DNA from 3 places in the Colwellia sp. MEBiC06753 genome. Region 2 is predicted to be linked to each of the others. Evidence: riboswitches for the same ligand, from Rfam matches in the RefSeq annotation. Region 2 holds a riboswitch; each other region holds the start of a gene.
The links. Region 2 has a riboswitch for cyclic di-GMP ahead of ACOB82_RS01825 (DUF3718 domain-containing protein). Riboswitches for the same ligand answer to the same signal wherever they lie in the genome.
Positions count from the first base shown of each region.

Region 1: linked by a shared signal. The riboswitch ahead of ACOB82_RS15315 (hypothetical protein) and the one ahead of ACOB82_RS01825 (DUF3718 domain-containing protein) in region 2 are both predicted to bind cyclic di-GMP.
Region 3: linked by a shared signal. The riboswitch ahead of ACOB82_RS13180 (DUF3718 domain-containing protein) and the one ahead of ACOB82_RS01825 (DUF3718 domain-containing protein) in region 2 are both predicted to bind cyclic di-GMP.

Region 1 covers NZ_JBQMTM010000021.1:58,995-69,226, forward strand. Annotated here, with positions in the region: gene ACOB82_RS15280 (DUF3549 family protein) at 1-955, shown strand, start outside; gene ACOB82_RS15285 (DUF3301 domain-containing protein) at 1,043-1,342, shown strand; gene ACOB82_RS15290 (CoA-acylating methylmalonate-semialdehyde dehydrogenase) at 1,492-2,994, opposite strand; gene ACOB82_RS15295 (LysR family transcriptional regulator) at 3,124-4,017, shown strand; gene ACOB82_RS15300 (GNAT family N-acetyltransferase) at 4,061-4,552, opposite strand; gene ACOB82_RS15305 (tRNA-uridine aminocarboxypropyltransferase) at 4,549-5,289, opposite strand; gene ACOB82_RS15310 (DUF2884 family protein) at 5,391-6,194, opposite strand; gene ACOB82_RS15315 (hypothetical protein) at 6,335-6,706, opposite strand; cyclic di-GMP riboswitch class I at 6,758-6,841, opposite strand; gene ACOB82_RS15320 (diacylglycerol kinase) at 7,018-7,413, shown strand; gene ACOB82_RS15325 (MATE family efflux transporter) at 7,442-8,800, opposite strand; gene ACOB82_RS15330 (hypothetical protein) at 8,953-9,555, shown strand.
Region 2 covers NZ_JBQMTM010000001.1:400,290-410,521, reverse strand. Annotated here, with positions in the region: gene ACOB82_RS01855 (carboxyl transferase domain-containing protein) at 1-1,422, shown strand, start outside; gene ACOB82_RS01850 (enoyl-CoA hydratase/isomerase family protein) at 1,434-2,225, shown strand; gene ACOB82_RS01845 (acetyl-CoA carboxylase biotin carboxylase subunit) at 2,251-4,263, shown strand; gene ACOB82_RS01840 (hydroxymethylglutaryl-CoA lyase) at 4,263-5,168, shown strand; gene ACOB82_RS01835 (CoA transferase subunit A) at 5,209-5,919, shown strand; gene ACOB82_RS01830 (3-oxoacid CoA-transferase subunit B) at 5,941-6,597, shown strand; cyclic di-GMP riboswitch class I at 6,776-6,868, shown strand; gene ACOB82_RS01825 (DUF3718 domain-containing protein) at 6,938-7,297, shown strand; gene ACOB82_RS01820 (patatin-like phospholipase family protein) at 7,473-8,624, shown strand; gene ACOB82_RS01815 (cation:proton antiporter domain-containing protein) at 8,822-10,232, opposite strand, start outside.
Region 3 covers NZ_JBQMTM010000016.1:51,726-61,957, forward strand. Annotated here, with positions in the region: gene ACOB82_RS13145 (DEAD/DEAH box helicase) at 1-1,134, opposite strand, end outside; gene gltX (glutamate--tRNA ligase) at 1,298-2,710, opposite strand; tRNA gene ACOB82_RS13155 (tRNA-Val) at 2,978-3,053, shown strand; tRNA gene ACOB82_RS13160 (tRNA-Val) at 3,101-3,176, shown strand; tRNA gene ACOB82_RS13165 (tRNA-Val) at 3,253-3,328, shown strand; tRNA gene ACOB82_RS13170 (tRNA-Val) at 3,361-3,436, shown strand; tRNA gene ACOB82_RS13175 (tRNA-OTHER) at 3,858-3,951, shown strand; gene ACOB82_RS13180 (DUF3718 domain-containing protein) at 4,492-4,839, opposite strand; cyclic di-GMP riboswitch class I at 4,912-5,008, opposite strand; gene ACOB82_RS13185 (RNA-binding S4 domain-containing protein) at 5,200-5,673, shown strand; gene ACOB82_RS13190 (GNAT family N-acetyltransferase) at 5,813-6,298, opposite strand; gene ACOB82_RS13195 (ion channel) at 6,350-7,333, shown strand; gene ACOB82_RS13200 (proline--tRNA ligase) at 7,510-9,219, shown strand; gene ACOB82_RS13205 (hypothetical protein) at 9,370-10,232, opposite strand, start outside.

The DNA of each region.
Region 1 (10,232 bases), on a different contig from region 2:
CGAGCATAATCAATTACCTTACCCTTATCCCATTCAAGGACATGCCTGTTTCAGTGTAGTATTTTGGCAAGCGAAACAAAAAACGCCGTATTTATGGTTTATCAAATTACCACTTGATGAGCGTGGTTTATTAAATCAAGGCGCCAGAAATCACTTCATCGCGATAATTATTGAAGCCCTTGGCAAAGATTTAACCGTTGACCCAAGTGAGCAGCAACAAGAGTTGCTCAATAGTAACCCTTATCATATCACCCCAGCTGAATATAAAATGGCGGCGATCAACAGCATAGTAAAAAATGAATTAAAACAAGCGCCAAGTATTCATTTTGAGCACTTTCAAGAATATATTGCAGGTAATGGCGATTGGGACAATTGGCAAACGATTGGCATTCAAGGCATCAGTGATGTTGCTAGTCAGGTAAGCAATCCAACAATTGCTAAAGATATCGCTAAGCACCTTAACAAGTTTCCAGAGCCAGTATTTCTGCCATTATGTCAGGCTTTAGAGAATCAAACGTTATCGGTATCGCTGATTGATGCGTTTATTGCGTTAACGCCAGAATTAATCAAAGCTGAAGCGACTCAAGCTCAACTAGCTGCATTACCCCCCTCAGAGCAAACGGCACAACATACTAAGCTTGCTCATATTGTTCGCGCACTTGCCAGTTCTGCAGAACATCCACATGTCCAAGCGTTTATTAGTGAATTAATTGCCAGTGAGCCAAGTGACGATGTGCTAATAACAATTGCTGGCCGCTGCTGGCAAGCGTTAACACCTAGTACATTAGAAGCAATGCTAAGTGCTTTGGCCGCCAAATCAGATTTGGCATTATTTAATGCGATTTTTAAAGATTTAGTTGCAATACCTGCGCTTCGACCACATGTATTTAGTGTGATGCGCAGTGAAACGCGCTCAGATGCCTTAGCCAAAGCCATTGGTCAGCTATTTAACTAATAATGTTTAATAAATTAAAAGTTTAATTGATAAAAAATAAACGAAATCATAGCTAGCTAATTTATTTCCACAAACCAAGAGTATTTTATGGGTGATATTTATATTTTCTTAGCCATTTTTCTGTTCGGTTGGTATTTCTGGTATTTACGTAAAGTCACAGAAACAGCAAGAGTCCATGCTGAGCGCTATTGCCAGCAACAAGGTTTACAGTTGATATCGATAGCTCGCCGTAGTGCTCGCCCTGCATTTAATAAGCGCAATGGTGTATTTATTAAAACCATATTTGATTTTGAATTTAGTGGCGATGGTGAATCGAGCGCAACCGGTGCAATGGAGTTAAATGGCTTAAAACTGATTAATGTCGACCTACCGGCCTATCGGATTTAATGTAAATTTAGCTCTCCGCTACAACCTTTACACGCAAGGAAAGAAGCAATAAAAAAGCGAAGTTTAAAAACTTCGCTTTTTCGTTTTTTAACTTATTAATCTTTCGATTAATTTAAACAGATTAATTTAAACAGATTGTTTTAAGCTAATTATTTTAAGCTAATAGTCGTGTGTACTTCAGAGCCATCTTGATGATCTGGTTCAAACCAGCGCGCAGTAACTGACTTAGTTTGTGTCCAGAAGCTCACAACTTGCTTACCGTTTGGTCCTAAGTCACCTAATTTTGAAGCGCGAGAGCCAGTAAAGCTAAAGTATGCAACTGGTACAGGAATTGGCACATTAATGCCAACTTGACCAACATCAATATCGTTTTCAAACTTACGTGCATTCCAGCCACTTGAAGTGAAAATAGAGGTGCCATTACCGTTCGGGTTAGCGTTAATAATTTCAATCGCTTCTTCTAAGGTTTCAGCTTCTAATACACATAATGCTGGGCCGAAAATTTCTTGGGTATAAATATCCATGTCAGTCGTTACGTTCGAGAACATTGTTGGACCAACAAAGTTACCGTTTTCATAACCTTCAACCACACAGTTACGACCATCAACCAATAACGTAGCGCCTTGCTCTACACCAGAGTCTAATAACTTAATAATGCGCTGTTTCGCTTGCGGTGAAACCACTGGACCAAGATCTGCATCACGCTGCGTACCTGGGCCCACTTTCATTTGTTTTGCACGCTCAGCAATTTCTGGTAACCAGTTACGCGCTTCGCCCACTAAAATAGTCACAGGATTTGCCATGCAACGTTGACCAGCCGCACCAAATGCTGAGCCTAATAAGTCATTGATTGCACGATCTTTATTAGCGTCAGGCATAATAACCATGTGGTTCTTCGCGCCCATCATCGCCTGTGCGCGTTTACCGTGCTTGCTAGCATGGTTATAAACATGGGTACCAACATTAGTTGAACCAATAAATGAAACCGCTTTAACATCATCGTGCTCACACAATGCATTTACCACATCTGGACCGCCATGGACGACGTTAATTACACCAGCAGGAATACCAGCTTCCATTGCAAGTTCAACAAAGCGAATAGTTGATGATGGATCTTGCTCAGAAGGCTTAAGCACAAAGGTGTTACCACAAGCAACGGCAGGTGGAAACATAAATGCAGGTAACATTACTGGGAAGTTAAATGCAGTAATACCGACACCAACACCCAGCGGTTTATTTAATGTATAAGTATCAACACCAGTCGCGGCATTGTTAGCCATTTCACCTAGTTGTAAGCGCGTAATTGAACAAGCATTTTCTACCGCTTCCAATGCTCGCCCTACTTCACCTTCAGCATCAGGTAACGTTTTACCATGTTCTTCGGTTATTAACTGTGCAATCTCATTAGTATGTTGACGTACAAGCTCTTGAAACTTAAGCATAATACGCATACGGTTAGTTAGTGAAACTTGTGACCAAGTTTTAAACGCTTCTTTTGCTGAAGCTACCGCTGCCGCAACTTCTTCTGGTGTCGCCATCGGTACGCGCGCCACCACTTCTTGTGTTGCCGGGTTTAATACATCTAACCAATGGTCTGATTTAGACTGAACTCTTTCGCCACCAATAATTAGTGGAATTTCTTTGATACTCATAGTTGGCCTCAATAGCTTCAACATAAACAATGTCGCTAAGGTAGTACCTAGCTTAGCAATGCACAACAAACTTTAACGCAAGCTAGCTTGCATATATGCAAACACAAATAAAACATTTATACTAAGCTGATGAATTGGGACGATTTACGCATATTTTTAGAGGTTTCACGCGCTGAGCGATTATCTGTGGCCGCTCGTCGTTTGGGACTTGATCCGTCAACGGTGTCTCGTCGCTTGCATCAACTTGAAAGTCAGTTATCGGCACACCTTTTTGAGCGCACCACTAGCGGCCATGTCTTAACTGACGATGGTAAGCAGCTGGTAAAGTCTGCCACTAAAATTGAACAAGAAGCCCACTTTGCTTTTGATTTAATTACTCAACAAAATATTGGCAATACCGGTGTCGTTAGAATTGGTGTTACCGAAGCGTTTGGCAACCACTTTATCGCACCGCATTTAATTGAGTTAAAAGTGGCTTTTCCAAAAATAGATATCGACTTATTGCAATTTACCCGAGATGTAAAAATCAGCCGCAATGAAGCTGATATTGCTATTGCCATTGAAAAGCCGAAAAGCACGTCGATGATCGTGACCAAATTGACCGACTATAAGCTACAACTTTATTGTGCTAGCGCTAAATTCGACGAATATAGTGCAACCAGTAGCAATGCCCTTTCACAACTGCCGTGGGTCACTTACGTTGATAATTTGCTATTTACCGAACAGCTTAGTTACCTGAACGAAATTAATACCGAAATCACGCCAAGTTTTCGCAGCACCAGCGTTATCAGCCAATATTCCGCGATAAAATCTGGGCTCGGCATTGGCATTTTGCCGTGTTTTCTCGCCGAAATGGATCAAGACTTAGTGAAACTGTTTCCTGAAGAGATAGCTATTACCCGAAGCTTCTGGTTAATAACGCACCCAGAATTAAAGCGTTTAAAGCGCGTTTCTACGGTTTGGGAGTATTTAAAAACATTAGCCGAAGAAAAACAGGCTATTTTAATGCCACCAGCCAAGTAACTTGAACCTGCAATAACTTAAACCAGCAGCAATTTAAGATAAGTTAACGATAAATAAAGGCACTAATACCATCAGGGTAGTTTTCGGTAATACGCGGGTCTTCAAAGCCAGCAAAGCCCAAACCTTGTAATAGCTGTTGAGACGCCAGATTGTCTTCACTAGTAATGGCTAAAACAGGTCTGATCTTTTGATAATGCGACAATACCGCTTGTGCCGCTTCTTTAGTATAACCTTGGCGATAATGCTGCGGCAGCAGTGCATAGCCTAAATCTGGCGATGGTAATTCATCACGCTTTAACAAGCCGCATAGCCCAATCTGTTCTCCACTAGGTAACACCATTGCCATTAAGCTAAAACCATAGGTCTCCTGCATTTTTGCTGGACCATTAGTAATGTAATCAAGTGCGTCTTGCTGAGTTCTAACCTGCTTATCGCCAATATTGTTAATAAAATCTGCTTGGTTTAGCAGATCAATAATAAATGGCCAATCATTTTGGATCAGCGGTCTGAGCGTCATACGTTTAGTGGTGATCATTTTACTTCCTTGTCGATAAAATGTTGGTACCTTGCTAGTGCATCTTGTCGCCCTTTATTTAGCTGACAGACACTTTTTTGATAATTAAAATTAAACAAATCAAACCAAAGAGACAAGTGCTTACCCGCCAATTTATCACCTGAAAATGCCAATATTTTTGCCGCCACCTGTGCCGTTGCCAGCTGATTTTCAACTTGAGCATCTCGTATATAATGCGCTTTTACTTGGTTACTTTCGTCACTAAAGCTAACAACGGGAAAGTTGACCAAATACGGACTTTTACGAAACATCTTCTTAGCTTCGCGCCAACTGCCATCAAGTAAAATAAACAGTGGGGTTTTATCGGTTATAAGCTCATCCGGAAGATTATTCTCAAAAACTTGTTGCGAAGGCGCTGCATATTGTTTGGGAAAAACCACTAATGGCAAATAATGCGGATCACTTAATAATGCTAATAAACCTGATGGCGGCTCGGTACGAGACCAAATAAAGGCGTAAGTACTAGGTACAATATCTGCAATTAACCGTGCGGTATTACTTGGCTTTAAGACCTCGGCATCATGCATCAATAAACAAAACGCCGAGTTAGCCATGCTACTTTGTTTTAGTGCGCAAATACAATTAGCCTTAGCCAACTGGCAAAACTCACAACGATTAACTTTTTTGCCTCGGGCATTAAAAGGCTTAGTGCTTAGCTGCTTGCGATGACGATAAAGTTGTTGAACAGCATTTAACATGGCAAATGGCACTTACTTGATATGATATAAAGTGAAGGTTGGCTAAGTTTACCACGAAAAAAAAGCACCTAACTCGGTGCTTTTCTAATTAATTCATTTCTTTATTGCAAATACGCTTTTTTATGGTCTTTATGACGCACTTCAATGAGATTAAATTCTGCTAATTCAGGTATTTCTCGTTGCATCGCACTTTCTAGCTGATCAATAGCCAGTACTGATAAACAAACCTCATCTGCTTTTGCTTCGATTGCTGATGCGCGCGTTTCCATTTGCTGCTCTATTTGGCTACCAAAGTTTTCCATACGAGTTTCAAATGCTTCCATGTCACCACCTGAAAACATCATTTCGCGACCAACAGCCATTAACAAACTGCCCATAGAGCTTTGTACTGCACGCTCTACCGTGTCTTCAATGCGTTGTTCAAAGTCTTCACCAAAGATATCTTCGCCAACAAAGCCGTCTTCATTGAACTCAATACCACGCTCAACAGAAAAGTGCTTATCTATTTCTGCACTCATTTTATTCAGTTCTTCCGTTAATTCGCGGCCAATATCATTATCTTCGCCAAGCAATTCATTAAACGCTAAGTTAACCCCTTCGGTTGCCAGCGAAATACCTTCAATAGCAATCGATTTTACTTGCGGAACAACTGCACGAATGCTCGTTGAATAATCATTAACCAATTTTTCTTGAGACGCGGACAACGAGACTTCTTCGCCATCAACGATTAACTGATGAGCACCGATAATTTGATATAACTGACGATCATCTTTGTAAAAGCTCAGTGTTTGACTATTAATTTTAACACCAGCATTTATATTAACGTCACAGGCGTCGGTATTAATGTCATGCGCCATTAGTGGAGTTGAAAGAAGTAATAAAGCACCTGCTGCAAATTTTGTCATTTTAATATCCTTAAATGTTGCTATTGCTAAAGATATATCAAAACAAGTGCCAATATATTTTACTATACAAATCATAAGGTTAAATTTAACCTACAAAATCAAGCTTATGATTTTAGCCAGAAGTTAGTAAAAAAAACAAACTATTCGTCAATTAACCAATTCAGCGCAGAGTCATAACAGTTAAAGTTTTTAACCGGCAGTGATTCATTTTCAGCAAATTGCTGAATTAATAGCTGTTTGTGGCCGCTATGTGAAACTATACGTGCAACTTTAAAGTTAGCAAGTTTGTTCATAATTGATTTGATCACTTGAACAATTTCAGACGAACCGTAATCTAATTGAAGCTCTGTGGCATCAATCATTAGCTTATTCAGCTTTTCGCCTTCTGCAACACTAAATAATTCATTGTAAAACGTTTTAATATCTATAGTTGAAGCCGTGCCAACTAGTTTTGCATATAGATATTCTGGGTGGAGATCCTTCTCAATTGATAATTGAGAACCACAGGTCATTGTTACCTCTTAATTAAAAAATACCGAGGATCAGCAATATAAAATGAAAATTCGTGCAGCTCAGCCATCATAGAATAATCGTTAGACCTGGAGCTTTGCGCGAGTGCTTTTTCAAGCACCTTGCCAATCGGTCGGCGATTTTGCCTAAATCAATTAATCTTTTCAACAAAAATAACGATTTATAACACGTCAGACCAGATATTTAACATTGAGGCTACAACTGTTACAAAAACTTAATCTGATGAAGGGTAATTTATGGTAATTTTACTAGAACGTGTTGAGCTAAATTTGCATTAACCGAGTTAACAATAATGACCGACAAAATAGCAAAAGTAACCAAGGCAAATGGCACAGGTATTCGACGTATTTTCAATGCCGCAGTTTGCTCATTTAAAGGATTTAAAGCAGCTTACAAGCATGAAGCAGCCTTTCGTCAAGAGTTACTATTATGTTTATTGCTAGCCCCTATTTCATTTTTCGTTGCCAAAAGCACAACTCAGCTAATGATCTTACTAATGACCTTAGCATTTATTCTGTTTGCTGAGATTATTAACTCTGCCATCGAGGCATTAGCAGACAAAATTACTACTGAACATGACGAACTAATTGGCAGAGCAAAAGATCTTGGCTCTGCCGGTGTATTTATCGCCTTTGGTTTAATGATATTTTGCTGGGGTTTGGCAATATATGAAAACTTTATTAACTAACCATTCGGTAATAAAGCGAGCTTTTGTATTAATCAATTGTTGCTAAATTCTTCATCCAGCGTTTTGACAGTGCCCTGTAGCCAAATAAACATAACTTTGCAACTTCTTCAGCATAAGCGGCTAATGCGACCCATAACAAGGGAAGCTGCCAAAAGGTAGCTGCGATATACACCAAGGGAATACTCACCAGCCACATACCAATGATGTCGGTAAACATACAAAATTTATTGTCGCCTCCCGCCCTCAGTATACCCAAGGCCAACGTCATATTACTCACTTTAAGCCAAGCTAAAAGCGCAATAAGAATGAATACTTGATGGGCTGTAGCCAATGTTTGTTCAGCCATATTCTGATAAGGGCTTAAAATAAACGACTCTAGTGCTAACATTAAGCCACCCAGCGCAAACGCCACCAACGGACAAAGCAATAAAAACGATTTAGCCACTTGCCAAGCTTTATCGAATTGATCAGCACCTAAACATTGACCAACCATAATTGAACATGCTGATGCTAAACCGAAAAAGACAGCGAGGAAAATCCCCTCAACTGGTGACAGCAAGCTCATCACCGCCAATGCTTCTGTACCCAATTGCCCATAAATCAGTTGATAGGCAAAGGTACCTATCGACCAAATACCAAAGCTGATCATCATCGGCCACACTAATGAAAATATTTTCCACCATTGATGACGGTTGTTCAGTAACGTCCAGTCACCAGATTTCGGCGCCAGCATGTGCTTAACGTGCAATAAAAACCAAAATAGTGTAACCACATGTAGCAACCGAGAAAGTAAAGTTGCCCAAGCAGCACCTTCCACCCCTAATGCTGGAATCCCTAAACCACCATTAATTAGCCAATAATTAAGTACAACATTAATTGTGATAGCAAAGCAGCTAAACGCCATAGGTAGTTTAACTTGCCCAATACTACGCAGGGCATTTTCGACAATTAAAATAACACCAACACATATTAAGCTTGGCATAGTGATCCAAAGGTAGCGTTCGCCAAAACCAAGTACAGCCGGATCGTCAGACGCCCAACCGATAATCGTATCTGCAAAATAAAAGTTAGCGATAGCAATTGGCGTAAATGCAGAAAGGGCAAAAACAATAGCAATTTGAATAGTTTGTCTAATTTTTTCAGAACGATTTGCGCCAAAATACTGGGCAGCTAAAACCCCTACGCCCCACGACAAGCCAGTGGCAATAACTAGCACAACAAATTGCACACGATTACCCAGCCCAACGGCTGCCACTGCCGCATCACCTAAGTGTCCGACCATCACTACATCAATCATACTGAGTAGCGTTACTAGCACATTTTGTAATGATATCGGCCAGGCTAATTTAATGGTTTGCCTAAATTGAGAGCTGTGTATCGTGGTCATTAATAGTCCAATAAAAATGGCTTAGCCATACATTTAAAAACAAATTTTAACGCTATAACGCTGGGAAAAGGTATTGAATACGTATTGAATATGTTAGAAATAGCTTTCAGTTTAATTACACGGCATTTAGCTAACTTATCTAAGGAAATTTAATGCGCTTACTATCAGCTACATTAGCTTTTATCTTACTTTCGCCAAACGCAGTACTTGCTAACCATCAACCGGCACCTTTAGTATCCATTGCCAGTCATGATGCATTTTTTAGCGCAATTAAGGCGCACTGCGGTAAAGCATATGCTGGTAAGGTCGTTGTCGATAACTCCAACAGCACGGCATTTGCCAATAAAAAATTGATCATGCATGTTAGGGTATGTAACGATGAGCAACTGCAAATTCCATTTCATGTTGGCGATAATGCCTCAAGAACTTGGATCATCACTAAAACAGGCTCTGGTTTATCATTAAAGCATGATCATCGTCACCAAGATGGCAGCTTTGACGAACAAACCATGTATGGAGGCCACACTATCGATGCAGGCTGGCCACAAGTGCAAAGCTTCCCTGCCGATCAATATTCCAAAGAATTATTTACAGCACATGGCATCCCACAATCCAATGGCAACACTTGGCAAATGTTTATTTACCCTGAAAAGTTTACTTATCGTTTGGTAAGGCAAGGTCGAGAATTTACCGTAGACTTTGACTTAACACAGCCGATTCCTGTTCCGGACGCTCCATGGGGTTATCAAGATTAATCCCTAAGGTAAATATCTATATTTAACCCATAAAAAAATGCGGCTCTGTGAGCCGCATTTCTTTATCTAGCTTTTTCTGTGCATCCTGCACACATTTAGTGTTTCCCGCATCATCCGTAATAAACTATCCCTAGTATGTCCTAACGCTTCCGTTTGTTGTCCTTTACCCATCCTGGGAACTACATAATCCTAATGCATCACACACCCTGTGTTAAAGCTATCCTTTCAGTCTTCCTGACGTTAACTTTCCTTTGTTAACTCACATCCATGTTGTATCATCCTATGCAATGCCCTATTGCATGACCTCATCCTGAAGCCTCCATAGACAGGAAATCATTTCCTGTGTCGTCCTGACAGTTGTAATATTAAGCGAATGAGCTTTATTCACCAGTAACCCAAGCAACAAAGCTTCGAGAATTGTAAGTGCAAAAATCGAACAGCATGCATAACACTATGTTATTTAATGTTTTTTACATGTGCAATTTCCATAATTCTTGAGTACTTTACAATATATCCTACACACTTGTGCGACATATCTTACACAGTATTGGAGACATATCTTTTACTAAAATTTTACTGTTGTGTAGATCACAGTAAATCGTAAGAAAAACTTCACCTAGCAAGAAAATTTAACAAGGAATTAACAATGCTTAGATGAAGATCTCATTATTAAATAT
Region 2 (10,232 bases):
TTGCTGGATGCCGGTTCACCATTTTTAGAGCTGTCCCAATTAGCCGCATATAAAGTCTATGAAGACAATGTACCAAGCGCAGGCATAATCACAGGTATAGGTCGCGTTGGCGGTCAAGAATGTGTGATTGTTGCGAACGATGCGACGGTTAAAGGCGGTACTTATTACCCGCTTACCGTGAAAAAACATTTGCGCGCACAAGCAATTGCGCAAGAAAATAATTTACCTTGTATTTACTTAGTTGATTCAGGTGGCGCAAACTTACCAAACCAAGATGATGTTTTCCCTGATCGCGAACATTTTGGTCGTATTTTCTTTAATCAAGCTAATATGTCAGCGCAAAACATCCCACAAATTGCCGTGGTTATGGGCTCGTGTACTGCCGGTGGCGCTTATGTACCAGCAATGGCTGATGAGTCGATTATCGTAAAAGAGCAAGGCACCATTTTCTTAGCAGGCCCACCACTGGTAAAAGCAGCAACAGGTGAAGTGGTTAGTGCCGAAGATTTAGGTGGCGCTGATGTTCATTGCCGCACTTCGGGGGTTTCTGATCATTATGCCCAAAACGATCATCATGCCTTAGAAATTGCCCGTAATACCGTTAAAAACTTAAACCGCGTTAAGCCAATGCAGCTCAATATTCAAGCGGTAACGGAACCTGAATATGATGCCAAAGAAATTTATGGCGTCATCCCGAAAGATCCACGCTTGCCTTACGATGTGCGCGAAGTGATTGCCCGCGTAGTTGATGGCAGTGAATTTGACGAATTTAAAGCGTTATATGGCACAACATTAGTCTGTGGCTTTGCCCGTATATATGGCTATCCAGTGGGCATTGTTGCCAATAATGGCATTTTATTCGGTGAGTCAGCGCAAAAAGGCGCGCACTTTGTTGAGCTGTGTGCTCAACGCAAAATTCCATTAGTGTTTTTACAAAACATCAATGGCTTTATGGTGGGTCAACAATACGAAGCGGGCGGCATCGCCAAACATGGTGCGAAAATGGTAACCGCAGTTGCTTGTGCACAAGTACCTAAATTCACCGTATTAATTGGTGGCAGCTTTGGTGCAGGTAACTACGGCATGTGTGGCCGTGCTTATGATCCTCGCTTCTTATTTATGTGGCCAAACGCACGCATTTCGGTAATGGGTGGCGAACAAGCCGCTGGCGTATTAGCTCAGGTTAAAACCGACCAAATGGCAAAATCAGGCGAGTCGTGGACAGACGAAGAGCTGGCTAAATTTAAACAGCCAATTATCGATAACTATGAACATCAAGGTCACCCTTATTATGCCTCTGCGCGTTTATGGGATGATGGCGTAATTGATCCTGCTGAAACTAGACAAGTCTTAGGCTTAGCGATTTCAGCCTCACTTAATAAACCGATTGCCGATACTCAGTTTGGCATCTTTAGAATGTAAGGATTAAAAAGATGAATCATTTAGTCCTTACCAATATTGATGAACGTGGGGTAGCTACTGTTACCCTTAATAATCCAGATAAGCACAATGCCTTTGATGACAACATTATTGCCCTATTAACCAAAACATTTAACGAGATTGCCAACATCGACGGTATTCGCGTTATGGTATTAGCGTCAACTGGCAAAAGTTTTTCTGCAGGTGCAGATTTAGGTTGGATGAAACGCATGGCCTCTTATAGCTATGAAGAAAACCTAAGCGATGCTAATGCCTTGGCAGAAATGCTGCATACTCTTAACTTTATGCCAATGCCAACCATTGCCAAAGTACAAGGCGCAGCATTTGGTGGAGCAGTTGGCTTAGCAAGTTGTTGCGATATGGTGGTTGCAAGTGACAAAGCCAGCTTTTGCCTAAGCGAAGTTAAACTTGGTTTAATTCCTGCCACTATCAGCCCTTACGTTGTTAACGCAATTGGCCTTAAAGCGAGCCGCCGCTATTTCCAAACCGCTGAACGCTTTTTCGCTAATAAAGCCCAGCAAATTGGCTTAGTCGATGAAATTGCGCCAATAGATAAACTCGATAACGAAATAGAAAAACTAATAACCACCCTATTGGCAAATGGCCCTACTGCGGTAAAACAAGCCAAACAATTAGCGTTTGATGTCGCCTATCAAACCGTTACCCCTGAGCTTATGAATGAAACCAGTAAACGCATTGCTGCGATTCGCGTATCAGAAGAAGGCCAAGAAGGGCTAGGTTCATTCTTTGAAAAACGTTCGCCAAGCTGGTTGCAGGAGCAATAACATGACAACAAACCTGACTTCGAAAATGTTTACTAAAATATTAATTGCCAACCGTGGCGAAATAGCTTGCCGCGTGATCAAAACCGCCAAGAAAATGGGCATTCGCACTGTTGCGGTTTATTCAGACGCCGACGCGAATGCTTTACATGTTCACATGGCTGATGAGGCAGTTTATTTAGGCCCTTCACCGTCGCGTGAAAGTTATTTAGTTGCTGAAAAAGTGATTGCTGCGGCCAAACAGACTGGCGCTCAGGCAATTCATCCTGGCTATGGTTTTCTTTCAGAAAATGCTGAATTCTGTAGGCTGTGTAGTGAAAATAATATTACCTTTATTGGCCCGCCAGTAGCCGCAATTGAAGCCATGGGCTCAAAATCAGCCGCTAAAAACATTATGGAACAAGCAAAAGTACCATTAGTGCCAGGCTATCACGGAGAAGATCAATCTGAAGCGGTATTAAAAAAAGCCGCTGACGATATGGGCTACCCAGTACTATTAAAGGCCACTGCTGGTGGTGGCGGTAAAGGCATGCGCCAAGTGTGGTCAAGTGATGAATTCAGCGCAGGTCTAGCTGCCGCTAAACGCGAAGCAGCATCAAGTTTTGGCGATGATACCATGCTGGTAGAGAAATACCTGACTCAGCCACGTCATGTCGAAATTCAAGTATTCTGCGATAACCATGATAACGCGGTTTACTTATTTGAGCGTGATTGCTCAGTGCAACGTCGTCACCAAAAAGTCATTGAAGAAGCACCTGCTCCAGGCATGAGCGATGAGCTTCGCGCCAAAATGGGTGAAGCCGCTATTCAGTCAGCAAAAGCCATTGGTTACCAAGGCGCAGGTACCGTTGAGTTTTTACTAGATATTGACGGCTCTTTCTACTTTATGGAAATGAATACGCGTTTACAGGTTGAACATCCAGTAACCGAGCTCATTACCGATCAAGATTTAGTTGAATGGCAATTACGCGTTGCAGCAGGTGAAAAGCTGCCAAAATCACAAGAACAATTAGCTATCAAAGGTCATGCTTTTGAAGCGCGAATTTATGCCGAAGATCCAAATAACGACTTTTTACCAGCAACCGGTAAATTAGCCTTTTTAGTGCCGCCAGTAGAAAGCGAATATGTTCGTGTTGATACCGGTGTTCGCCAAGGTGATGAAGTTAGCGTGTTTTACGATCCGATGATTGCCAAACTAATTGTTTGGGATGAATCACGTGAAAAAGCCTTGCAACGCTTAGCCAAAGCGTTAGCTGAATATCGTATTAGTGGTGTTACCACCAATATTGATTTTCTTTATAACTTGGCAACGTCAAAGGCATTTGTAGAAGCTGAATTAGATACTGGCTTTATTGAAAAACATGAAGATCTTATTTTTCATAAAGACCAACAAGCACTGGCTTATGAACTGCCAATGGCAGCACTTTACCTAGTATTGAGCCGTGCACAAGATGCTCAGCAACAAGCAGCTAAAACGTTAGATCCTTATTCGCCATGGAATATGACCAATGCTTGGCGATTAAATGAGCCGCATATTCACGAATTTAGCTTGGCTCATGGCGATAAACAGTTCGATGTTACTGTGGAGCAAATGCGCGAAGGCCATGATAGCTATTATTTGATAGCAGTTGACGGTAATACCTTTGATTGCCAAGGCCATATTAAAGAAAGTTCATTATCTTTTACTATTGACGGCTACCGTAGTGTTGCCGAAATTTCAGTGAATAACGAACAAATTAGTTTATATCGCCCTAATGGCGTTTTTAACTTCACTCGCATTTTGCCTGATTTAGGTGACGCCAATAATGATGCAGGTCATGGCGGATTAGTCGCGCCAATGAACGGTACTATGGTTGATGTTTTAGTTACATCGGGACAAACCGTCGAAAAAGATCAGCCGCTGGTTATTATGGAAGCGATGAAAATGGAGCACACCATTAAGGCACCAAGCGCTGGCAAAGTCACTGAGCTTTATTTTGCTAAAGGCGATATGGTTGATGGTGGTGCCGAGTTATTAGCATTTGAAGCTGAGGAAAACTAATGTCCCTACCCTCATTTGTAAAAATCGTTGAAGTAGGGCCGCGAGATGGCCTACAAAATGAAAAAACGTTTATTGAAGCCCAAGATAAAATCGCGCTGATTGATCAACTGACTGACGCAGGCGTAAGCTATATCGAAAGCGGTAGTTTTGTTTCACCCAAGTGGGTACCTCAAATGGCGACTTCGACGGATGTCTTTAAAGGCATTGCTAAATCGCCAAACGTAACATATGCCGCTTTAACGCCTAATATGCAGGGCTTTGAAGCAGCACTTGCCGCTGGAGTTGATGAGGTAGCGATTTTTGGTGCCGCGTCAGAAAGCTTTAGTCAAAAAAACATTAATTGTTCGATTGAAGAAAGTATCGATAGATTTACACCGATTATGGCAGCAGCTAAGCAACACAATATAAAAGTTCGTGGTTACGTTTCTTGCGTGGTTGGCTGTCCATACGAAGGCGATATTGCGCCAGAAAAAGTCGCCCAAGTTGCTGAAAAGCTTTATCAAATGGGGTGCTACGAAGTATCACTTGGCGATACTATTGGCGTAGGTACAGCTCAAAAAGTACAAGCAATGTTAACTGCAGTTAGTACTAAAGTACCGGTTGAAAAATTAGCGGTTCACTTTCATGATACTTACGGTCAGGCGTTAACCAATATTTACGTTGCGTTAACAATGGGAATTAAGGTTGTCGACAGTGCCATTGCCGGTTTAGGTGGCTGCCCTTATGCTAAGGGCGCATCAGGTAATGTCGCGACAGAAGATGTGGTTTATTTACTCAATGGTTTAGGCATTGAAACTGGCATCGACTTTAATAAATTGCTCAATGCTGGCTGGTTTATTAGTGACAAATTAGCTCGAAGCCCGATATCTAAAGTATCCACCGCCTACCGAGCACAACAAGAATAATAGTTTTGACAGCGCGAATGCGCTTTGTGAGGAGTCAAAAATGGCAGGATTCGACAAAGTCGTTTCAAGTTACGAAGAGGCCCTAGCCGGTCTAGAAGATAATATGACCGTGATTGCTGGCGGTTTTGGGTTATGTGGTATTCCAGAAAATTTAATTGCGGAAATTAAACGTAAAGGCACAACAGGCTTAACGCTGGTATCAAATAACTGTGGTGTTGATGATTTTGGTTTAGGTGTTTTACTACCAGATCGCCAAATCAAAAAAATCATTGCTTCATACGTAGGTGAAAACGCCGAGTTTGAGCGTCAAATGATGTCTGGTGAATTAGAAGTAGAGTTAACACCTCAAGGCACTTTAGCAGAAAAAATGCGAGCTGGCGGAGCTGGTATTCCGGCATTTTTCACAGCAACAGGTTACGGTACACCTGTTGCCGAAGGCAAAGAAGAACGTGAATTTGATGGTCGTATGTACATTTTAGAAGAGTCAATTAAAGGTGACTTTGCCATTGTTAAAGCGTGGAAAGCGGATCGCTACGGTAACTTAGTTTTTAGAAAAACTGCTAGAAACTTCAACCCTATGGCGGCAACTGCCGGCAAAATTACTGTAGTCGAAGTAGAAGAAATTGTTGAACCAGGTGAATTAGATCCAGATCAAATTCACACACCGGGCATATACGTAGATCGTCTAATTCAAGGGACTTTCGAAAAACGTATTGAACAACGCACCGTTCGTACCACAGAAAATAGCTAACTGCGCAACAAGGAGCAAATCATGGCGTTATCTCGAGAACAAATTGCTATGCGCGTTGCGCAAGAATTACAAGACGGTTACTACGTCAACTTAGGCATAGGTATTCCAACTCTAGTGGCAAACTATGTACCAGAAGGTATGGAAGTAATGCTGCAATCTGAAAACGGTTTATTAGGTATGGGGCAATTCCCAACGGAAGAAACCATTGATGCTGATATGATCAATGCAGGCAAGCAAACTGTTACAGCAATTAAAGGCGCATCAATTTTTGATTCAGCTGAATCATTTGCCATGATACGTGGCGGTCATGTCGACTTAACTGTACTAGGTGCTTTTGAAGTAGATGTATACGGTAACATTGCTTCATACATGATTCCGGGTAAATTAATCAAAGGCATGGGTGGTGCAATGGACTTAGTAGCGGGGGCTGACAATATTATTGTTACTATGACCCATGCCTCTAAACACGGTGAATCGAAATTACTTGATAGCTGCACCCTACCTTTAACAGGCAAAGGCTGTATTAAGAAGGTATTAACCGATCTGGCATTTATTGAAATAAAAGACGGTAAGTTTCACCTACTAGAGCGCGCGCCAGGCGTCTCTGTTGAAGAAATTGTTAAGCTAACCGCTGGTGAGCTAGTCGTGCCAGCTCACGTACCTGAAATGCAATTTTAAACCAGAGTTAACTCGTTATCCTCAGTATATTTAGTCAATTATTTAAAAAGGGAAGCGAATGCTTCCTTTTTTATTTTTAACAAAATATCAATAAACTAACGCGGAACCCCAACAAATTGGCTACATTTGTTACCATTTATGTTGCAATTTGTAACAATTATTGGTAATACTAAAGGTGACAAAGAAAAGGCAAAGCACGTGAAAGCGTGTTACGCAAAGCCACCGGTCTAAGGGCAATAATATTGTTGCCTATGACAGCGGAGTTACCTCGTTAAAAGGGTACGTTCCAGTGGTTTTTTCTTTTTTTAACTAAAACGAATTTTGATTTAAGGTTATTAAAATGAAAAAATTATTACTAGCTTCTACCATCACAGCTTTAACTTTAACGTCTGTAGTCACAGTACCTCAGGCACACGCTAACAACATTGCACAAAGTGTATGTGAGTACGTTGCCGCTGATGACAAAAAACGCATGCGTTCATTTTTAAAGTCGAACAAATTAAAAATACGCGGTATTTTTGACAGTATTCAATGTAATGGTAAAAACTTGTTGGAGTTCGCAGCTGCACAAAATTCTGTAGAAACTGGCGAATTGATGATTAAAAAATTATCTAAAAGTGTTGTTTCTGCAAATTTAGCTTCACTTCAAACAGGGTCGCAACCTTTAGCTGACGCTGCTAACGCTCGCGTCAGCAGCTAATTATTTTCTGGTAGACGTTAGTTTATAATTGTTTACTGGTTAATAATTCTTATGTCGCTTATAAAAAGCCAGCTCACGCTGGCTTTTTTATTACTTGATTTTTAAGGATAAAGTGGTTGTTAACCTTAAGATACATTACAATTTAATTGTACTAAATTCGTTTTAAACCAGCTGAATGACAACTAAAAAAACCTATAAAGGCAGCAAAAATGCATTACTGTTAACTGGTGGCGGTGCTCGTGCAGCGTATCAAGTTGGCGTGCTTGCTGGTATTGCAAAATTTATCCCGCGCAATCACGGTATTCCTTTCCCGATATTATCAGGAACATCAGCCGGCGCATTAAATGCTACAGCCCTTGCCTGCTACGCATCATGTTATCACCTGGGCGTTAGAAAACTGGAATCTCTATGGAAAAATCTAAGCTGCAATAAAATTTATCAAAGCAGCACGCCACAGGTGTTTGGTAACCTTTTTTCTGGTTTCTTGGCAAGCTTTCAAGCCGATTATGCCAATAAAACAGCGCGTAGTTTGTTAAATAATGCCCCTCTTAGGCGTTTGTTAGATGAAGTCATTGATTTTAGAAGAATAGATGTCAACATTCTCAATAATTATTTGTCTTCATTATCAGTAACCGCATCAAACTATAGCTCTGGCGATTCAATTACGTTTTTTCAATCGGCCAGCCATATCAAGCCTTGGATCCGCGCTAAGCGTATTGGCGAGCCATGCCAGATTAGTAGTGATCATTTATTAGCCTCATCAGCTATCCCTTTGGTTTTTCCTTCCGTGAAAATAAGAAAGCAACATTATGGTGACGGCTCTATCCATCAATTATCTCCCCTTAGCCCACCTATTCATTTAGGGGCAGAGCGAATTTTTGTTATCGGGGTTGAGCAGCCAAAAGCAGAAATATATGCGATGGAAAATAACCCTCACCCGCCAACCATTTCGACTATCGCCGGTCATATGCTGGACTCGGTATTTGCCGATACTTTGCAAAGTGATTTAGAGCGAATGCACCGAATTAATAACACGCTGTCGTTAATTAGCGAGAAAGATCGATTACAGCATGACGGATTAAAACATATCGACAGTTTAATGGTTAACCCAAGTGAAGATTTTAATACCATAGCTACAGAGTATTACCATTGTCTGCCGATAGGTGTTCGAATGCTATTTAGAACACTAGGGATAAAAAATGATCCAGAGTCCAGTTTGTTTAGTTACTTATTGTTTGATAAGCACTACTGCAAAAAGCTTATTTCCATTGGCATTGAAGATGCGCTTGAAAAAGAGCAACAGATAAAAGAATTTTTATTTATTTAACCTCTGGTTTGCATAAGAAATAGTGCAAGATAAAATAAAACAATAACTTAGTCATAGTTTATATTTCTAGCTTGATATTTTTATCTGAATTTAAGGCTTTTGGGAGCAGGAATAGCCGGCTATTTCGCTACAAAGTAACGTAGAAGGCAGTAAAAATAGCCGCTAGAAACGCATGGCTTACGTGAAGCTGAGGTTATTTAGCTGCCTTCATGTAAAAAGCGTTCTGTACGCTCAACTCTGCGCGGTTTTCCACGCACAATCAAAGTATCGTCAGCCATCAGAATCATATTTTCATCAGGCTCTTCTAACTCGACATTATTGCGTTTTAATGCGATGACATTGACCCGCCTAGCGGGTAAATCCAATGCAGATATAGAGCGACCTGTTGCAAAAGAGTTTGGCGTTAACAGGATAGCATGAGCAAATTCAATTCGATCCATCGCATCAGGGCTCATATCGGTATGCTCACCTTGGAAGAATCCATGTAAATGGTTGTAATGGTTTTTACGCTCTTTTTGTACACGACGAATAATTCGTGAGAAAGGTACGCCTGATAGTGATAATACTTGCGACACCAACATTAACGCTCCTTCCAAGCTTTCTGGAACAACCTCATTAGCGCCAGCATTTTGCAACATTTCAAGCTGATCATCGTTTCTAGTGCGCACTAATATCGGTACTGACGGTGATAATGAACGCACTTTTTGAATCACTTCTGCCGATTGTTTATCTTCGCCAAAGGCAATAACCACTAATTTAGCCTCAGATAAGTGCGCAGCATGCAGTAGCTCTGCCTGTCGAGACGAGCCAAACAAAACATTTTCGCCTGCTTCTCGAGCTTTTCTCGTCCTTAATGGATCGATATCAATCGCTACGAACTCAATGTGCTCTTGTTTTAAGAAACGGCTGACCGTTTGGCCAATGCGGCCAAAACCACAAATAATGACGTGATCTTTTAAAGTCTTTGTCGCTTCGGGCAAAACCTCTAAACCGGAAGTATCAACGGGTTCTTCATTCGCTAACCATCGTCCCCAACGTCGCGCATTGTTAACCATATATGGTGTAATTGCCATGCTGATAACACCAGCACCAAGTAACATCGATGAGACATTGTTTGGTAAAATATTCACTTGAGTTGCTAATGCCACCAATACAAAACTAAACTCCCCCATTTGCGCCAACATAATACCGGTCGCCCAACTGTCCTTACTGGCTTCACCGGCCTTAACTGCTAAGAACTTGATAACTAGAATTTTTAGTAACATAAAGCCGACCATTGAAATAAACAGGGTCAAAGGAGAGGACAGTAATAGCCCGACATCTAGCTTCATACCAATAGTGACGAAAAACAAACCTAACAGAATGTCACGATATGGCCGAATATCAGCTTCTAATTGATATTTGTATTCACTTTCGCCAAGCATCATGCCCGCAAGAAATGCCCCTAAAGCCATCGACAAGCCAAACCATTGGGTTAATGCGGCAGCGAGCAATGTCACCAATAACGTCGATAATACAAATAGTTCATCGGTTCGCACTTGAGCAATTAAATCGAATAATTTCGGTAGTAGCCATTTACCTGAAAGTAATAAAATACCTACAACAAAT
Region 3 (10,232 bases), on a different contig from region 2:
TTCAAGGCCATCAATTTTGTCAAAACTAATGGTTTGCTGTAAGAACGCTTCAACATTTTTAAAACTTAGCCAGTCTTTAGGACCAACAAACGAAATTGCATCGCCTTTATTACCCGCACGCCCCGTACGACCAATACGATGAACAAATTCTTCAGTATGCTTTGGCATATCAAAATTAATAACATGGGAGACATTGGCTAAATCTAAACCTCGAGAGGCTAGATCTGTGGTAATTAAGATTTGCTCGCGCCCTTTAGCAAAACTGTCCATAATTTGATTGCGCTGACTTTGGTTTAGCTCGCCAGATAAAGCAATGGCTGAACGCCCCTGCTCTGATAAGGCTTTAGCTAATCGCTCGGTGTCGCTGCGAGTTGCCGTAAAGATAATGAGTTGCTGAATAGTTTCATGTTCGAGGAAGTGATTTAATAACGCTTCTTTATGATCCAAATTATCAACTAAATAAAAGCGCTTGGTAATATCCTGATGTTCACTGTGGCCATGCTCAATAGCAATGCGTTTAGGTGATTTTAATAAATCAGCAGCAAATTCATTTACTTGTGCGTGATCTAGCGTTGCTGAAAACATCAAGGTTTGGCGTTTTCGATGATCGGCCGCCTTATTTATTTTTGCCAACTGTTCAGCAAAACCTAAGTCGAGCATGCGATCTGCTTCATCTAAAATTAGCAGCTCTAGCCCTTGTAAATAAAAGTGACCTTGATCTAAATGATCAGCTAAACGCCCTGGAGTCGCGACAATAAAATGCGGATCTTTTGCTAATGTTTTGACCTGATCATTAAAGTTCTCGCCCCCTAAAATCAATACCGCTTTAAACTGAGTATTGGCAGTAAATAATCTTAGCTGTGCATAAAGCTGTTTTGCCAGTTCACGTGTGGGCGCTAGCATTAACACGCGTGGATCTTTTTTCGATAATGCTCGCTGCGTGCTTAAACGCTGTAAGGCAGGCAAAATAAACGCTAAGGTTTTACCTGAACCGGTTTTTGATGAGGCAATTAAATCATGCCCGGCCATAGCAATAGGAATTGCCTTTGCTTGAATTTCAGTTGGCTCAGTAAACCCTTTATGTTCAATGGTTTCCATTAAGCGTTTATCTAATCCAAAGTCTTTAAAATTCAAGCGAAGCTCCTAATAGCGGTGATATCTAATAACGCGTTATTATAACCTTTATTTGGTCAGTAACGTAATACGGGTTAACACAAATTTATCTTTAGAAAGAACAAAATAAAAAAGCCAGCAATTACAAGCTGGCTTTCTTAACATCAAATAACGAAATAGTTAATTAGCTATTGGCTGCGCGCTCGGCGATTGCCGCCAACGCCATATCAATTCGGGCTAATACTTTATCTTTAGGTAATAATGCTAATGTCACATCAAGTGATGGTGAGTTACCTGCACCTGTTGCTGCAACACGAAGTGGCATACCTACTTTACCCATACCTAATTCTAACTGCTCAGCGGTTTCGTTAATTGCTGCGTGGATTGGCGCTGCTGACCAATCATCAAGTGCCGTTAATTTTTCTTTCACTAAAGTTAATGGCTCAGCAGCTACAGGACGTAAATGCTTTTTCAGTGCTGTTGCATCAAACTCACTAAAATCTTGATAAAAATAGCGTGAGATTTCTGCCATTTCTTTTAAGGTTTTAACGCGATCTGCTTGTACTTTTACCACTTCTTCAAGCGCAGGGCCGTTTTCGGTATTGATACCTTGATCTGCCATGTGCCATGCTAAATGTTCAGCAACATAAGCAGGGTCTAACGTTTTCATATAATGCTGATTTACCCAAATTAGCTTATCAGTATTAAATGCTGATGGTGCACGGTTACATCCAGTTAAATCAAATAGCTCAATCATTTCCTCGCGAGAGAAAATTTCCTGATCGCCGTGAGACCAACCTAAACGCACTAAATAATTAAGTAATGCTTCTGGTAAGTAGCCATCATCACGATATTGCATTACCGATACCGCACCATGGCGTTTTGATAAACGTTTACCGTCGTCACCTAGAATCATTGGAATATGAGCATATTCAGGAATTGGTGCACCTAACGCTTTTAAAATATTAATTTGGCGCGGGGTGTTATTAACATGATCATCACCACGAACTACGTGAGTCACTTTCATATCCCAGTCATCAACCACTACCGTTAAGTTATAAGTTGGGCTGCCGTCAGAGCGGGCGATAATTAAATCATCAAGCTCTTTGTTAGCAATAACAATTTCGCCTTTAACTTGATCGTTAATAACCACGTTACCATCAAGCGGGTTTTTAAAACGAATAACAAAAGGCTTACCTTCTGGATAATCAGTGCGCTCACGCCACATACCGTTATATTTTTCTTTTTCACCTTTGGCGCGTGCTTCTTCACGCATGGCATCTACTTCTTCAGGCGTACAGTAACAACGATAAGCGTTACCCGATGCAATTAACTGATCAATAACTTCTTTATAACGGTCAAAACGTTGAGTTTGAAAAAATGGGCCTTGCGTCCAATCTAAATTCAGCCAATTCATACCGTCCATAATGGCATCAACCGACTCCTGCGTAGAACGTTCTAAGTCGGTATCTTCAATACGTAAGATAAACTCACCATTATTTTTCTTGGCATATAACCAACTGTATAACGCGGTACGAGCTCCACCTACATGAAGGTAACCAGTTGGACTCGGGGCAAATCGGGTTGTTAATGTCATTTTTAGCTCACCAAATTTTCAAACATTCGACCATTACTTGGTCGAATCTAAATTACTGTAAAAAATTGCCGGCTATTTTATCAGGCAATCATTTTTTAATACACTTTTGTCTGTGACTAATATGAGATATATCCAAGAAAAGCTTAGAAAATAATCACGATGTCTAAAATTTCTGCACTTAAATTAAAATCTTTAAAATTTTCTAAAAATCGCGTGATTTGTGTTGACAGCTTTTTACTTCTCCCTATAATACGCCCCCACAGAGACGGACGATTAGCTCAGTTGGGAGAGCACCGCCCTTACAAGGCGGGGGTCACTGGTTCAAGCCCAGTATCGTCCACCACTTCTGTTTTTAGAAGTGATTACACATCTCTTAGTTACCATAAAATTGGACGATTAGCTCAGTTGGGAGAGCACCGCCCTTACAAGGCGGGGGTCACTGGTTCAAGCCCAGTATCGTCCACCACTTTATGTTTGCATAAACAAATGTACAAAGTGTGAAAACATGGCTAACCTAGAGCACTCTGTTGATTAAATGATATGGACGATTAGCTCAGTTGGGAGAGCACCGCCCTTACAAGGCGGGGGTCACTGGTTCAAGCCCAGTATCGTCCACCACGCATTTAATCGGCCATTATCTTTCCAGATATGGACGATTAGCTCAGTTGGGAGAGCACCGCCCTTACAAGGCGGGGGTCACTGGTTCAAGCCCAGTATCGTCCACCACTATTTGTTTCATTGTTTTTTCCAAGTGATATTTTTTAATGCAGCTTTAATTACGGTGCAAGCACCTTCTACTCTTTACACCCCGCACCAAGTCACTGGTTCAAGCCCAGTATCGTCCACCACTATTTGTTCTATATTTCATTTGCACTAATTATTAAGGTGCGAGCACCTTCTACTCTTTACCACCCGCGGCAAGTCACTGGTTTAAGCCCAGTATTGTCCACCACTATTTATTCTATTTTGTCTTTCTAAATGATATTTACTATTGCAGTTTAACTGCGGTGAGTTATAGGCTCGATATTCGTCATTCCAGCAGTTTCTTAAGCTGGAATATCCTAATCTTTCTTGAAGATCCTCGACTAAAAGACTTCGAGGACGACCTAAGGCAAAGCATTAATCTGCTTCACAAACGCCGCAACGTGGGCGATGAATAAAGCGCTGTCAGTGCAGGCTAGCACCTTCTACTCTTTACAACCCTTACTAAGTCACTGGTTCAAGCCCAGTATCGTCCACCACTACTCATTCTAGATTATCTTTCTAAGTGATATTTACTCTTGCGTTTAAATGCAGTGAATTATAGGCTCGATATTCGTCATTCCAGTGGTCTCTTAAGCTGGAATCTCCTAATTTTTCTTGAAGCCCCTCGACTAAAAGACTTCGAGGACGACCTAAGGCAAAGCATTAATCTGCTTCACAAACGCTGCAATGTGGACGATGAATAAAGCGCTGTCAGTGCAAGCAAGCACCTTCTACTTTTTACAACCCGTGCCATTTAAATGGTTTAAGCCCAGTATCGCCCACCACTCTTTATCCAAACTTCTCTAAAAGTTCTGTTTTTACTAACACTTAAATTTTCGACTAATTCCAATATTTTTACTGTATGACTACCCCCCCTAGAAATAACTGCTACTAGCGTTTTCGGGTGCTATATTCACTACATTAGTAAGGATTACTTAAAGCGGCAGAGTTATAAAAACAGCTCTTATTTTAAATAATAAAATTTTCGGCATAAAAAAAGCGAGCACTAGGCTCGCTTTTTATGGAATTTCTTTTTACTAGCCGTTTACACGAGCATTAGCTTCTTTTGCAAGCTCTACTGAAGTGATTGACGCTAACATACCTTTAACTGTTGATTTAGGTAATTTGCTGATCATTAATGAACCAGTATCTACAGCGTTATTTGTTGATGCGAACTCTAATAAGTTTTGGCCATTACATTGAACTAAATCAAATACAGAGCGGATTTTTAAATCATTGCTTTTTAGGAAAGAGCGTAAACGCTTTTTGTTATCAGCTGCAACATATTCACATAAGCTTTGTGCAATATCTGAAGCGTTAGCAGTAGGAGCTACAGAAACAGAAGTTAATAATGCAACAACAGGAACAAGAAGTAATTTTTTCATTTAGATATATCCTTTACAACAATTCAATAAATTAAGTTAAATTTTTGAAACGCGCAAAAGGTCCCTGCTGCATTAGGTAGCTCCGCTGTCATAACCCTTACTTTTTAAGTCGAGTCTTAGACCGGTAGCTTTGCGTAATACCCTTTCAGATACCTTGCCGTTTCTTGCGCGGCGAATTATACAGATTACACATTGTTACACAACACTTTTTTTCATTTACATTACATTTTTGATAAAATCCCCATCGTTAAAATTGATTAAAAAACGCGCTAAGCCGCGTATTTATTAGCGATGCAGATTTAAACAATTCATGATAATATTTTACTAATTTATTAGTTTTTTGTTCGAATTATCCAAATCATGCCTAATGTCTTGTTAATAGAAATAGATCAACAACCCATCGAGCTTTATAAATTATTAAAAATTGCTGACTTAGTTTCTGGTGGTGGCGAAGCAAAAGTTGCCATTAGCGAAGGTTATGTCTTATTAAATAACGAAGTGGAGTTTCAAAAACGTAAAAAAGTATACGATGGTGATTACATTCAATTTGGTGATTACATTATCGAGGTTCAATTTGTTGAGCAGCTTGAAGTTACAACAGATGCTGACAATCAAAGTCATAACCCAATAAAAACGCCCCTAGAACCTCAAGAAATAAAAGAAAAATCACCTAGTAATGTAAACGATCAATACCAAGGAAGCAGTAAAAATCAGCAAAATCTAGGAAAGTCTAAACACGGTCAAAGAACCAAAAAACAGCCCAAGAATAAACAAGAAAATAAAAAGCAAGAAACTAAAAAGCCAACAGGTAAACGCCGAGCAATTAATTTTTAGAACAAGTTTTTAAATGCTTTTAAATTCAGCGCGTCCAACTAACCTAGTCCTCAACCTAGCACTGCAATCTAGTGCCTTTAGGTTGTTCCATTACCGTTAATTAAGTAAAGGTAATTAACGGTAATTTAAAGCCGGTAGATTAACGGCATTTCTTTTCCCAAAATTCGGCTTTACCCATTGCTGGGTCTAATTCATAGCCGTTAAAACCAAACTTTTTATAAGCATTCATCGCTACTGTGTTACCCGTTAACACTTCCAACGTGATTTTCGCGGCGCCAACTTTTTTAGCATGGTTTTCAACTGCAGCCAACAATGCCTGACTGATACCTTTACCACGATAGCCGTTAACGACCGCCATATCATGTATATTGATCACAGGCTTTGCCGCAAACGTAGAAAAACTTTCAATACAGTTCGCTAGCCCCACAGGTACATCGTCCAAATAAGCGATAAAACTAAAAACAAAGCCACGAGCAGCCATTTCACTCGCTAATTTGTTCCTTACTTCTTCGTTTAGTGGCTCTCCACCTCCCATTGGATCTTTGGCATAGCCATCAAGTAATTCCAATAACTCATTCATTTGTTGCTGATTCTGATAATCAACAGCTTTCACTATTAACGACATTGATCAATTTGCTCCTTTAGCAATTTAGGTTTGCCACACTATACTAAAAGCATGAATGAAACGACTAAATTATGTCAATACACTGATTTCACTGGTTGTCATTGCCAAGAGCCCGATATTGGTAATGGCTTATGTTATTGGCATGATCAAGAAATCGATAAATCCGGTGATGATGTCAAAAAAAAGCTAGAAGCTTATGCTCAATCCGGCGGGCTGTTGCGTGGCATTTCTTTAAAGTATGCCAACTTAGCAAATATTAATTTAGTTAATCACCATCAAAAGCAAGGATACGACTTTACTTACGCTGATTTTTATAAAGCTAACCTTGAAGGTGCGCACCTTTTTAATATAAAGCTAAATCATGGCAGCTTAATGAAAGCCGACCTGCGCTTAGCTAACCTAAATTGTGCCAGTTTGATTGAAACGAATCTTCTAGGTGTGCGTTGGTCAGAGAGTAAAATAGAAAATATCAAAGTTGGTCGTAAAGTATTACAAGAGCATCGCGCAAATAAAGCGGAAAAAGCGCACCATAAAGCGCAAGCTATTGATTACTATGAACAAGCCGAAGAAGTTTACCGCGATTTGAGAAAACATGCCGAGCATGAAGGCATATTTACGCTTTCTGGATGGTTAATTCAAAAAGAGCTAACCATGCGCCGTATGCAACAACCCAAATACAGCGTTAAGCGTTTTAACTCTAAGGTTGTTGATTTATTTTGTGGTTATGGTGAAGCGCCACTGCGTATTATTGGCATATCCATTGCCATGATCATCTTATGCGCCCTGCTTTATGCCATAACAGGGTTAAATTATCGTGGTGAAGTCCAAATGTTCAAAGCCAGCGCTAGCCTGCTTGATAACATGAGTTTATTTTTTTCCTGCCTTTATTATTCAGTAGTAACCTTTACCACATTAGGCTATGGCGATTTTACCCCAATAGGCATATCGCGTGCCATTGCCGCTTTTGAAGCCTTTACCGGCAGCTTCACCATTGCGCTATTCGTGGTGGTATTTGTGAAAAAAATGACGCGCTGACGAAATTTCAATGCGTTCTGCAACTAAGATCTCACGGTGTTACCAGCAGCCAAATCTAACAATTCTTTCAGTTTCACCGGTTATTTGTCATTAAAAGCGTTTATCGCCATTTTTTTTCCTAAACTGCCCTGCTAGAATAGCGCCAATTTTTAAACACGCCTGTCGGATTTGAATCAATGCGTACCAGTCAATATTTAGTTTCTACCTTAAAAGAAACCCCAGCAAGTGCCGAGGTTATTAGTCATCAATTAATGTTACGTGCAGGTTTAGTACGTAATGTCGCTTCTGGTTTGTATACCTGGTTACCCACAGGCCTAAAAGTACTTCGTAAAGTAGAAGCAATTGTCCGTGAAGAAATGGAGCGCGCGGGCGCTATAGAAACCTTAATGCCTATGGTTCAGCCTGCTGATTTGTGGCAAGAATCGGGACGTTGGGATGATTACGGCCCGGAATTACTGCGTTTAAACGACCGTCATCAACGTCCGTTTGTGTTAGGTCCGACACATGAAGAAGTGATCACTAAGTTAATCAGCAATGAAATTGCCAGTTACAAACAACTGCCAATTAACGTATTCCAAATTCAAACGAAATTCCGTGATGAAATTCGCCCGCGTTTTGGTGTAATGCGTGGCCGTGAATTCTTAATGAAAGACGCTTATTCTTTCCATACTAGCGATGAGTGTTTAAAACAAACCTATCAAGTGATGTTTGATGCCTACTGCCGTGTTTTTGAACGTTTAGGTTTAGAATACCGCCCGGTAATTGCGGATAACGGGTCAATTGGTGGTGAAGGTTCACACGAATTCCACGTACTTGCCGATAGCGGTGAAGATGATATTGCCTTTAGTGACAGCAGTGATTTCGCAGCCAACGTAGAAAAAGCAGAAGCATTAGCGCCACAAGGCGAACGCCCTGCGCCAACAGCAGAGTTAACTAAAGTAGCTACACCGGATGCCAAAACCATTGCCGCTGTTGCACAAACATTAAATGTTGATGCTAAGGCAACGGTTAAAACCTTATTAGTATTAGGGCATGCGGAAGAAGGTCAAACACAACCAATTATTGCCTTAGTGCTTCGCGGCGATCATGAGTTAAATGAAGTTAAAGCCGAAAACTTACCACAAATTGCTGCGCCATTAACTTTTGCCAGTGATGAACAAATTTTAGCGGCAGTTGGTTGCAACGCCGGTTCAATTGGTCCAGTTGCTTTAACCATCCCAGTAATTGTTGATCGTAGCGCTGCGCATTTAGCTGACTTTGTATGTGGCGCGAATGAAGATGGTTTCCACTTTACTGGTGCTAACTGGGACCGTGATGCAACCAATTACAGCGTAGAAGATATTCGCAACGTGGTTGAAGGCGATCCTAGTCCTTGTGGCACAGGTAAAATCGTTATTAAGCGTGGTATTGAAGTTGGTCACATCTTCCAATTAGGTAAAAAGTATGCCGATGCCATGAACTGTGGCGTATTAATGGAAAATGGCAAGCACGAAACATTAACCATGGGTTGTTACGGTATAGGTGTTTCTCGTATTGTTGCAGCAGCAATTGAGCAAAACCACGATGAAAATGGCATTAAATGGCCAACTGCAATCGCCCCGTTTCAAGCGGCAATTGTGCCGATGAATATGCATAAGTCTGTGCGTGTTAAAGAAACCGCAGATTCAATTTATCAGCAACTTCAAGACGCTGGTGTAGAAGTGTTATTCGATGACCGAAAAGAGCGCCCTGGGGTAATGTTCGCCGATCACGAATTAATGGGTACGCCTTACTTATTAATTATTGGCGAGCGCAACTTAGACAACAAAGAAATTGAAGTGAAAAACCGTATTACCGGTGAAAAGTCGATGGTTGCTATTGACAATATTATGAGCCTATTTGCTTAAGCTTAGTCATCAGTTTAGCGTTAGATACACGCACTAAACGAGTTTAGATATTTTATAATAAAGCCAGCTAACGCTGGCTTTTTCATGTTTATTCTAAATCAACTGCTATGGCGGTGGATATATTACTGGCCAACACAATAATACTGACAGTTAACGCCATGCCATTTGATATAACGGTAAGGTCTTAAGGTGCGAATCTAATTGCTTTAGCACCTGTTGGTATTGTTTAGAGTCAACACCTTGGTATTTATTTTCAAAGGTTTGCTGATCTAACCCTTCGGCTAAATTTTCGATACTTGGCAGTAACGCTTCATCGGTAACAGACACTAACAACGCCTGAATCTGTTGCCCTTGTTGCTCTGAATACGTGGCAATATTAGCCAAACGCGTACCCGCCCTATCCGCCAGCAAGTCTACAAAACTAAAGCCCGAGCCCCCTTTATTACTATCAAGAAACTCTTTAAATTCGCCTATCGCATCACTGGCGCTATTATTACTCAATAATTGAATGGCTACAGAGTAAATAAAATGTTTTTGCAAATCATTACGCCCTGCCAGCGTAACACTACGACGATGAATTCGTTGCCTATTCGTTTCAGTGCGTGTCAGTTTATCGATATTACCAATTAACACAGCAAAGTTATCGTGACCAAAATATAAGGCTAAAGCCACTAACATTGCGCGATTTTGCTCGACATAAGAACTTGCAGGCTGTTTGAGGTTAAGTTGATTAATATAACTAAAGGCAAGGTTAAAAAAATCGGCCAAGCTAGTGTTACGACCAACAATTGGTGATTGCGAAATAAGATACTGGTAGTACTGTTTTATCAGTTCTTTGTCTCCCGATATGGTTAAATTATCTCTAAGACTATTAAACAAGCTTTGCTCACTTGTTAGCGCCAATAAATCTTCTAAGACATTTAATGTAACCTCAAGTTCATCATTTTTAATCGCCACCGCCCTGACCGTATCAAGTAGCTGCTGAGCGGTATCTTCGCCAGTAAAGTAATCAA